3 regions of the Rhizobium sp. ZX09 genome follow, and region 3 is predicted to be linked to each of the others. Evidence: riboswitches for the same ligand, from Rfam matches in the RefSeq annotation. Region 3 holds a riboswitch; each other region holds the start of a gene.

Region 1 (3,270 bases), 820 kb from region 3:
TTGACGCTTTCAGGCGGGCAGGCACTGAAAAGCCCCTTCGGCACCTTTCATGTTCCAAATATTTCGTCTGATCCGCAGCACGGCATCGGCGGCTGGACGCTGGCGGAATTTGGCGATGCCATGACGCGTGGTGTGGGAAAGAACGGCGAACATCTCTATCCCTCCTTCCCCTATGCCTCTTATGCCCGGATGACGCAGAAGGACATCAATGACCTCTTCGGTTATCTGAAGGCCCTGCCTGCGAGCCAGAACGATGCGCCCGCCCACGATCTGCCGTTCCCCTTCAACATGCGCATGGCGCTCGGCGGCTGGAAGTTCCTGTATTTCGACCCTTCGGCACCGCCGCGCGTCGAGCTGGCCAATGCCAATGCCGAACTTCTGCGTGGCCAATATCTGGTGGAAGGTCCGGGCCATTGCGGCGAATGCCACACGCCGCGCAATGCGCTCGGTGGCTTCCTGAAGGGCAAGTGGCTGGCCGGCGGCCCCAATCCGGAAGGCGAAGGCCGCATTCCGGACATTACCCCCGGCTCGCAAAGCATCGGAAGCTGGGCCGAGGCCGATATTTCGAGCTATCTCGAAACCGGCTTCACCCCGGAATTCGACAGTGTCGGCGGTTCCATGGTGAAGGTGCAGCAGAACATGGCGCATCTGACAGCCGAGGACCGCGACGCGATCGCCGCCTATCTGAAGGCGATCCCGGCGCGCTGAGGGTCCCGTTGGCATGCGTGCCCATTGACTCCCGTCCCGACTCGGCGGATAACAACCCTGTGATGGTTCCTTCCGGGCGTTCCGGAAGGTGAAAAGGGAACACGATAGGGAGAAATCCTCATTCGTGGCTGCCCCCGCAACTGTGAGCGGAGAGCCTGAAACGAAATGCCACTGGCAGACCCTTCGACCGAACCGGCGTTTCCGGTTGAGGCGAGGTGATGCCGGGAAGGTGTTTCAGGTTTTGACCCGTAAGCCAGGAGACCTGCCATCACGGAAATGTCCATGCCGGCGGGGTGTCCGGAAGAGCGGAATGTCAGGGTGGCAAGATCGATGCCCCCTGTGTCAGTCTCGTATCCCCGTGGTGAAGTGTATCGCAGGCGGTCGCATGGCTTTGCCGTTCGACCGCATCCAGAGGCGCGGGGTCGCGCCGGAGAGGGGTCACCATGTCCATCCACCAGAATACGGCCAATTCAGCCGTTTCAGCAAAAACGGGCAGCTTCGCGCAATCGCTGACGGCGATCGTGCTTGGCCTGTTCGTTGTCGGTTTTGTCGGTTTCTCGCATGTGGAAGCCGTTCACAATGCCGCCCATGACACGCGTCATGCCAATGCCTTCCCCTGCCATTGAGGGGAATGTCATGTCGTCTTTTCGCAATATCGTCTTTACCGCCGTTCTCGTCGGCATCCTCGGCGGCTTAGCCGTTTCAGCCATGCAGGCCTTCGGCACCACGCCGCTCATCCTTCAGGCAGAGACCTATGAGGGCGCGGGCGGTGAAGCTGCCCACAGCCACGAGGCCACGGCGCCCGGTGCTGTGGTTCCCGCCCACGAGCACAATGAAAAGGCCTGGGCTCCGGCCGATGGTTTCGAACGCACTGCCTATACGGTTGCCGCCAATGTCCTGACCGCGATCGGTTATGCGCTGGTGCTGACCGGACTGATTTCGCTGCGCGGCACCAATGGCGCCTGGCGTGAGGGGCTTTTGTGGGGCGTTGCCGGATTTGCCGCCGTCATGCTCGCCCCGATGATCGGCCTGCCGCCGGAACTGCCGGGCAGCCCCGCCGCAGCACTTGAGGCACGGCAGATCTGGTGGCTCGCAACCGTTGCCGCAACAGCCGGCGGCATCGCGCTGATCGCCTTCCGTCGCGAACCCTGGGCCATCGTCCTGGCGCTGGTGCTGATCGTCGCGCCGCATGTGGTGGGTGCGCCCCTGCCGCCGGAAGGCGAACATGCACTGGCACCGCTGCCGCTGGAGCGTCAGTTCATCGTCGCCGCTACGGTTACGAGCTTCGTCTTCTGGGCTTTGCTCGGAACATTGAGCACGTTTTTCCTCAACCGCTTCCAGTCGGCCTAAGTCATGGAGGACGCAGCGGATTGGAGTGAGGAACTCGATGCGCTGCGTTTTGCAGTTCCCGGTCACGGCGCTTACTGCGCCGTGCATCGTCTCGCCTTCAAGGCGGTACTGGGCCCGAGCCCGGCGGATGAGGCGGCTCTTGCCTTTTTCCAACACCATCAGGCCGCCTTTGTGGCGGCGGCACTCGCCAAGATCAAACGTGCAAATTTACCCGCCGGCCGCAGCCTGCATCTGAACAGCCGCGATATTCGCCGGGCGATTGCCGGGGAGGGCGGCGATCACACAGCACGTGTGTGCCGGGTGCTGGATCAGCGATAATCATCGCTGTTCTCACCTCCGTCATCCCGGCCCTGAGCCGAAATCCATCCAGCCCAAGTCCTTGGGCTGAAAGAAGTCATCTCGCCGCGCAGATGCGCGTCGGCTGGATTCCGGCTCAAGGCCGGAATGACGGGGAGTAGGGGAGTGCAAACAACCGAGGCGGCTATGCCTCAGCGATGCTCCGCCGCAAAAACCTGAAGTTCGGCCTCGGCTTCCGGACCAAAGAGGCCGAGGCTTTTCAGAATTTCCACCGCGAAACTGACCGGCGCGCTGCCGGCCGCGGTAATGATCCCGCCATCGTTGACCGCTTTCGGCTGGTCGCGGTAAAGCGTCTCGCCGCTATAGGCCGAATAGGCCCTGTGCGAAGCCAGCGAATTGCCGGTATGGGCAACGGCGTTCAGAACGCCCGTGCCTGCCAGCGCACTTGCCGCCGCGCAGATGCCGGCCACCAGTCGGTTCTTCTCGCGAAACCGGCGCACCAGTTCGCCGAGATCGGCAGCTGTTCCCTTTTCCCAGCTCAGGCCTCCGGGAATGACGAGCGCATCGATGTCAACGGCATCGAGCGCGTCATAGGATGTATCCGGCGTCACCTTCAGCCCGCCCATGGAGGTTACCGGCCGTCCGTCCGGCGTGGCATAGACGATTTCGACACCGAGATAGCTGCGCGCCGCGGCGGCAAGCAGCGCCGGCTCCCAGTCCGCAAAATCCTGGGCGAGCGCAATGGCGATCCGTGTCATGGTCGTCTCCGTGTTTTTTAATCAGGCGATGGACTGCATATAGCGCATGCCGGTCACCGGGCGGGGCGCGAAATCCATGTTTTCGTAGAAACGATGCGCCGCCACATTGCCGGTTGTGGCGCTGACGGAAAGATAGTCGCAGCCGAGACGCTTGGCG
Region 2 (3,270 bases), 1.3 Mb from region 3:
TCGATCAGATCGTCGAGAGACGAGGATGTGGTGGCAAGAATATGCATCGTCAGGCGGCCAGCATCTGTTCGATCTTTTCGCGATTGATGCCCTTTTCGCCGATGATGACCAGTCGGCTGCGGCGCTGCTCGCCCGCTGCCCAGGGGCGGTCATAATAATGATTGACCCGGCTTCCGACCGCCTGCACCTGCAGACGCATGGGCTTGGCGGAAACTTCGACGAAGCCCTTGATGCGCAGGACGTTTTCAGCCGCAGCCGTTTCGGCAATGCGCGCCGCCAGTGCTTCCGGATCGGCCACGGCCGGCAGGTCGATCACGAAGCTGTCGAAATCGTCGTGTTCATGGTCGAGTTCACCGTCATGGTGGGTGCGGCGGTTTTCGATATCCTCTTCAACGGCAAGACCAAGACCGATCAGCACGGCGGGGTCGATGGCGCCATTGGAGGCCACAACGATCTTCGCCGCCTTCGGCAGATGTTCGAGCACATGCGCCCTCGCCTTGTCGAGGCCGGCTTCATCTAGAAGATCGGCCTTGGTGAGAACGATGAGATCGGCGCAGGCGACCTGGTCCTCGAAAACTTCCTCAACCGGATCATCGTGATCAAGCGCCTCGTCATTGGCCCGCTGAGCAGCGAGCGCCTCCATGTCGTGCGCGACCTTTCCTTCAGCAAGGGCGGCGCCATCCACCACGGCCACAACGGCGTCCACGGTCACGCGGCTCTTGATGGCCGGCCATTGGAAAGCCTGGACCAGCGGCTTAGGCAGGGCAAGACCCGAGGTCTCGATCAGAATATGCTCCACCTTCGGCTGGCGGCTGAGAATCTGTTCGATCGCGGGCTGGAAATCGTCAGCCACCGTGCAGCAGATACAGCCGTTGGCCAGTTCGACGATGTTTTCTTCGGGGCAGCTTTCAATGCCGCAGCCTTTCAGGATTTCGCCGTCGATACCGATATCGCCGAATTCATTGACGATGATTGCGAGCCGCTTGCCGTCCAGCTTTTCCAGAAGACCCCGCAACAGCGTCGTTTTTCCCGCCCCCAGAAAACCGGTGACGATGGTGCAGGGAACGCGGTCCAGATGGTTGCTCATGATCTCTCCTCGGTAAAATCGAATGGGGGAATGCGCGCCACCATGCCGCGCTTTAATGGTTCGGGGCGGCCGCGCCAGGGCATCAGGCCATCTGAAGACGCAGAAAGAAGCCGCGCGCCGGTCAGCAGGTCCCCTGCATCGTCGGGTTTCAGCCCGCCAAACACATAGGACCAGCCATTGGCGCTGCGCAGCACGGCACTGAGGCCACGTTTGCAGTTGGCGAGACAATTGACGGAACGGACCGCGATGCCGGACGCTTCCGCCTCTGCGGTGACGGCCTCGGCAAGACGTGAGCCGGCACGTGGCTCGGCGCTGGGATCAGCTTCGTCGCGACAGCTTCGGCAAACGAAAACGACCACACCGGACGCCGTTTCATCCTGCGCGTTTCCACCAGCATGTGAAGATGTCGCTGAAATATCCAAACCGTATCGTTCCCGCGCCAAGTCAAATTCTTTGGGGTGCGGATATCGAAAACGGTATGCGCACAGGCACAGACCGGCTGTTCGACGTCATCGACTGACCGGAGCACCCCGCCCGGTAGACGTTTTTCCTGAAACGGCAGGTCTCCTGGCTTGCGGCTCGATGAGCGCCCGGACACCGCCTTCCCGAACCGTCTCTCTGGTCCAGTGGCTTTACGGTGCGGGCTTGCCGCTTACAGTTGCGGGGGCAGCCACGGAATGACCCGTTTCAGGGTGGAACCGTGTTCCCTCTTAGCTTTTCCCGTTGCCGGGGAAAGACCGTCAGTTCCTTACCCTTAGGCCGAACGGGCTTTGGGGTCAATGCCGCCCCCCGTGGCTCGCGCATTGCCGGGTGCGGCAAATTGGGTATAGTCGCCGCTCCGAAGGGCAGGGATAAGTTCCCGGCTGCTGGAGTGAAGAAGGAATATGCGATGACACGCGACATCAGCGACAACGAAGCCGAGCGCCATCGGCAGAAAATGGTCAACCGCAAGACGGTGCAGGATGCCGAAGTCGCGGCAAAGACCATCGAAAAAGGTCTGCTGATGATCAATACCGGCCCCGGCAAGGGCAAGTCCACGGCCGCCTTCGGCCTTGCGTTGCGTATGCTCGGCATCGGGCGCAGGGTCGGCGTCGTGCAATTCATCAAGGGTGCATGGTCGACCGGCGAACAGCAGGCGCTGGCTCTGTTCGGTGACAAGGTGGTGTGGCGTACCATGGGGGAAGGCTTCACCTGGGATACGCAGGATCTGAAGCGCGATGTTGCCGCTGCCGCGAAGGCGTGGGAAGAAGCCGTGACACTGATGGCTGACCAGACGATCGGCCTGCTGATACTCGACGAACTGAATATCGCATTGCGTTATGATTACCTGCCGCTTGACGAGGTTGTGACGACGCTGGCCAGCCGTCGGCCCGATCTGCACATCATCGTCACCGGCCGCAATGCCAAGCAACCGCTGATCGACGCCGCCGACATGGTGACGGAGATGACGCTGGTAAAACATCATTTCAAGGCGGGCGTGAAAGCACAGCCAGGGATAGAATTCTGACATGGCCGCACGGGTTCTGATGTTTCAGGGAACCGGCTCGGATGTCGGCAAATCGCTGATGGTGGCCGGTCTAGCCCGCGCCTTCGTCAGGCGCGGCCTGTCCGTCATGCCGTTCAAACCACAGAACATGTCGAATAATGCGGCCGTTACCGCCGACGGCGGCGAGATCGGCCGAGCACAGGCGCTGCAGGCGCGGGCCGCTGGCGTACCCCTCTCTGTCCACATGAATCCGGTTCTTCTGAAACCGCAGAGCGAGACCGGGGCACAGGTGGTGGTTCAGGGCAAAATCGCCGGCAATGCCAGAGCAGCCGATTACCAGCACCTGAAAGCCGGGTTGATGCCGCGCGTGCTGGATAGCTTCAACCGCCTGAAACAACAGGCCGATCTGGTGCTGGTGGAGGGGGCGGGCAGCGCATCCGAAATCAATCTGCGTGCCAATGATATCGCCAATATGGGGTTTGCGAGAGCTGCTGACGCGCCTGTGATCCTCATCGGCGATATTGACCGCGGCGGCGTCATCGCCAGCCTTGTCGGTACCAAAGCCGTCCTCGAACCTGACGATGCGGCGATGATCGAAGGTTTCATCGTCAACCGCTTTCGCGGTGATCCCGCGTTGTTTTCGGACGGCATGCGGATAATTCAGAAAAGGACAGGCTGGGCCTCGATAGGCCTTCTG
Region 3 (3,270 bases):
TGCGCTGGTGGATGCCGAGGCCGAACGCGACGCGATCATCCGCGATCGCGACGACGCCATGGCGGCGGCGAGGAGCGACGACGGCGATACCAGGCGCGAGCGCATTCTTGCCGCCCTCGATGCCAATGGCTGCACCCCCGCTGAGGAGATGAACCGTCAAGCATCGCCTGCACCCGATGTGACGCGTTATCCCGATGCCTTCAGGCAGAATGGCGGTGAGCCGGGACAGGCGGGCCTTTCCCCTTACCCCAACGCCGCGGAGGGCGGGCTTCGCACACTCTGCGTGCGCACCTGCGACGGCTCATTCTTCCCGATCGCCTCCAACGCCTCGCCGCTCGATTTCCGCGCCCAGGCCGAACAGTGCCAGAAAATGTGCCCGGGAACCGAGACGGAGCTCTATTTCCACTCCATGACGGATCAGGAAACAGCAGACATGGTGTCCGCTGAAACCGGCAAACCCTACAAGGACCTGCCGACCGCCTTCGCCTATAGCAATGCCTCAACGAAAGCGCCCGGCTGCGCCTGCAACATGGCCGCCTATCACGAGGAGATGCAAAAGCAGGAACAGGCGTCCCGGCCGGAAGCCGAAAAGCCCTATTCCAGCATCACCACCATTCCATCGCCGCAAGGTGACAAGGCCCCGAAGCCCGCCGAGCAGCAGGCCGCAAAGCCGCCGGAACAACCTGTTCCTGAGCGCGACTATGACCCGAACGACACAAAAGTACGCGTCATCGGGCCCAAATTCCTGCCGGACCAGACCGGCAAGATCGACCTGAAGAACCCGGCGCTGAAGGGTATCCAGCCACAGCAGTGAAATCTCTTCTGCACGCGGAATGGTGCGAGCGCGTGCCCCTTGTTTCTTCTCCCCGGCGGGGAGAAGTCCGCGGCAGCGGGATGAGGGGGCAAGCTCTCCGTAAATCTCTGTCTTTGCCCCCTCATCCGACCCTTCGGGCCACCTTCTCCCCGGCGGGGAGAAGAAATGCGCGGCAACGTCCCGCCCTGTTCGCAGGCCTCCGGGCCTACACCCCACCCCAGCGGTTACGAAACACAAGCTCTTCCAGCGGCACGCGCTGCCGCCAGCCCTTCACCGCCAGTTCCGGTTCGGTATAAAGTGTATCGACGCGACCGAGGCACAGCCAGGCGACAATCTCGATATGATCAGGGATATCCAGAATGGCCCTGATATCGCTGTCGTGGAAAATGCTGACCCAGCCGACGCCGACGCCTTCGGCGCGGGCCGCGAGCCAGAGGTTCTGGATGGCGCAGACGGTGGAATAGACATCCGTGCGTGCATTATGGGTGCGACCCAGCTCCACCTTGCCACCCCGTGTCGGATCGCAGGTCACGCAGATGCTGAGCGGCGCCTTGCGGATGCCTTCGAGCTTCAGGCTGCGATAAAGCGCCTGCTTTTCACCCGTAAACATCGCCGCCGCCTCTTCATTGGCGCGGCTGAAGGCCACCCATGCCGCCTGGCGCACGGCGCCATCGGTGACGAGGGTGAAGTTCCACGGCTGCATGAAACCGACCGATGGCGCCGAATGCGCCGCCCTCAAAAGGCGCTCGATGAGATCATCCGGCAGCGGGTCCGGCAGGAACTGGTCGCGCACATCGCGGCGGGTTTCGATGGCACGATAGACGGCCTCACGCTCCTCGCCGGAAAACGGGCGGGCGGGCGAAAGCGCGTGATCGAACGGGTTGGAGTCGGGCGGCATGGTGACGGGCGACATGGTGACGGGCGGTTCGGTCGGCATCGTTTATCCCTAACAATGCGGGGCGGGCCGGTGCCGAAACCATGGGAGGTTTGCAGCGACGACGCGCTTTTCCAGCGACCTGCCGCCGTCCGCGCGGTTCGGTCCATCCTGCCAGGCCGGTCTTCTGACTAAGCTTCATCCGCCCCGTTTCGCCTTCCCGAATTGCTCCAGTGGCATGAGAAACAGAGCATCCGCCTCACAGCGTTGGGCACGTTCCGGTTTTTCACCGGATTCCCGATTCTCCCGCCGAAGGGCGGGCACCTGACGGGTGAAGCTATGGGCAAAAAAGCTTGCGAACACAAGTGCGGTGCAGGTGGTGCGGCAATGTGGCCTGCCGCACCTTACCTTCATCACTCCACCGGGAAATATCTGACATAAGCGAACTCGTCGCCATCAGGTGACCAGTTGGGGGAGTTCATCGTGCCCTGCCCGCCAAACAGCTCGAAAAGCGTTTCGACATTGCCGCCATCCATATCCATCAGCCGCACCCGCACGTCGAGATCGCGGGGATGATCGAACACGTCGCCGTCATAGGAAATGAAGACAACCTTGTCCCCCCTTGGTGACGGGTGCGGAAACCAGTCGCCATAGGAGCTGTCGGTGATGCGCTCCACGGCTGAGCCATCCACCCGCACCCGCCAGATTTGCATCCGTCCGGTGCGGCTGGAATTGAAATAGATCCACGCGCCGTCAGGCGAATAATCCGGCCCGTCATTGCGGCCCTCGCCATGGGTAAGGCGTGTTTCAACGCCGCTGTTTATGTCCATGGAATAGATATCGAAAATCTGATCGCGAATGCCGCAATACGCAAAGCTTTTCCCATCCGGTGACCAGCCGTGCCAGTAGGAAGGAAGGTTCCTTGTCATTAGCCGCGGCGCGCCGCCCGCCGATGACAGGAGATAGATGGCGCTTTTGCCGAACTCCACCTTGTCGGAAATGGCATAAAGCGAACCGTCAGGCGAAATGCCGTGGTCGTTGTTGCAGAGCGTGGCAAAGCCGGTATCGACCTTCTCCGGCGACACGTCACCGGCAAGAGACAGACGATAAAGCAGCCCTTCGCTGTTCAACAGCAGATATTGTCCATCCGGCGACCAGTTCGGCGCTTCGAAAAGATCGGGCGTCTGCCACATCACCCGCATCTGCCGGGTGCGGATGTTGAAGATTTCGATGGAGCTGCGCATTCTGCCTCCGTTGTGGAACGATCGCATGCCACCTGTTTCTTCTCCCCGCCCGGGGAGAAGTCCGCGGCAGCGGGATGAGGGGGCAAGGGTCGATGTATACGGAGAGCTTGCCCCCTCATCCGACCCTTCGGGCCACCTTCTCCCCGGCGGGGAGAAGAAATATGCCGCACCGCCTCACAATGCGCTTGCCCAATTCATTAAGCAGGGACGGCGTTAAACGCGCCTTCCCAAAACGCCCTACCGATCACGGAACCGGTTGGTGATCGGATAACGCCGGTCCCGCCCAAAGTTCTTCTTGGTGATCTTCACACCCGGCGCCGATTGCCGGCGCTTGTACT

Evidence for each region. A riboswitch is a leader RNA that binds a small molecule or an ion and turns the genes downstream of it on or off. The one in region 3 is predicted to bind cobalamin.
Region 1: linked by a shared signal. The riboswitch ahead of BTN45_RS02535 (CbtB domain-containing protein) and the one ahead of bluB (5,6-dimethylbenzimidazole synthase) in region 3 are both predicted to bind cobalamin.
Region 2: linked by a shared signal. The riboswitch ahead of BTN45_RS12960 (DUF1636 family protein) and the one ahead of bluB (5,6-dimethylbenzimidazole synthase) in region 3 are both predicted to bind cobalamin.

What each region holds. Positions count from the first base shown of each region.
Region 1 is NZ_CP031363.1:525,283-528,552, forward strand. It holds gene BTN45_RS02530 (cytochrome c) at 1-708, shown strand, start outside; cobalamin riboswitch at 755-993, shown strand; gene BTN45_RS02535 (CbtB domain-containing protein) at 1,152-1,334, shown strand; gene BTN45_RS02540 (CbtA family protein) at 1,345-2,058, shown strand; gene BTN45_RS02545 (hypothetical protein) at 2,062-2,376, shown strand; gene BTN45_RS02550 (type 1 glutamine amidotransferase family protein) at 2,547-3,113, opposite strand; gene BTN45_RS02555 (GNAT family N-acetyltransferase) at 3,135-3,270, opposite strand, start outside.
Region 2 is NZ_CP031363.1:2,647,459-2,650,728, forward strand. It holds gene cobN (cobaltochelatase subunit CobN) at 1-47, opposite strand, end outside; gene cobW (cobalamin biosynthesis protein CobW) at 50-1,087, opposite strand; gene BTN45_RS12960 (DUF1636 family protein) at 1,084-1,509, opposite strand; cobalamin riboswitch at 1,627-1,844, opposite strand; gene cobO (cob(I)yrinic acid a,c-diamide adenosyltransferase) at 1,977-2,594, shown strand; gene BTN45_RS12970 (cobyric acid synthase) at 2,596-3,270, shown strand, end outside.
Region 3 is NZ_CP031363.1:1,342,962-1,346,231, forward strand. It holds gene BTN45_RS06600 (DUF2865 domain-containing protein) at 1-814, shown strand, start outside; gene bluB (5,6-dimethylbenzimidazole synthase) at 1,020-1,712, opposite strand; cobalamin riboswitch at 1,848-2,031, opposite strand; gene BTN45_RS06610 (TolB family protein) at 2,102-2,932, opposite strand; gene BTN45_RS06615 (NAD+ synthase) at 3,170-3,270, opposite strand, start outside.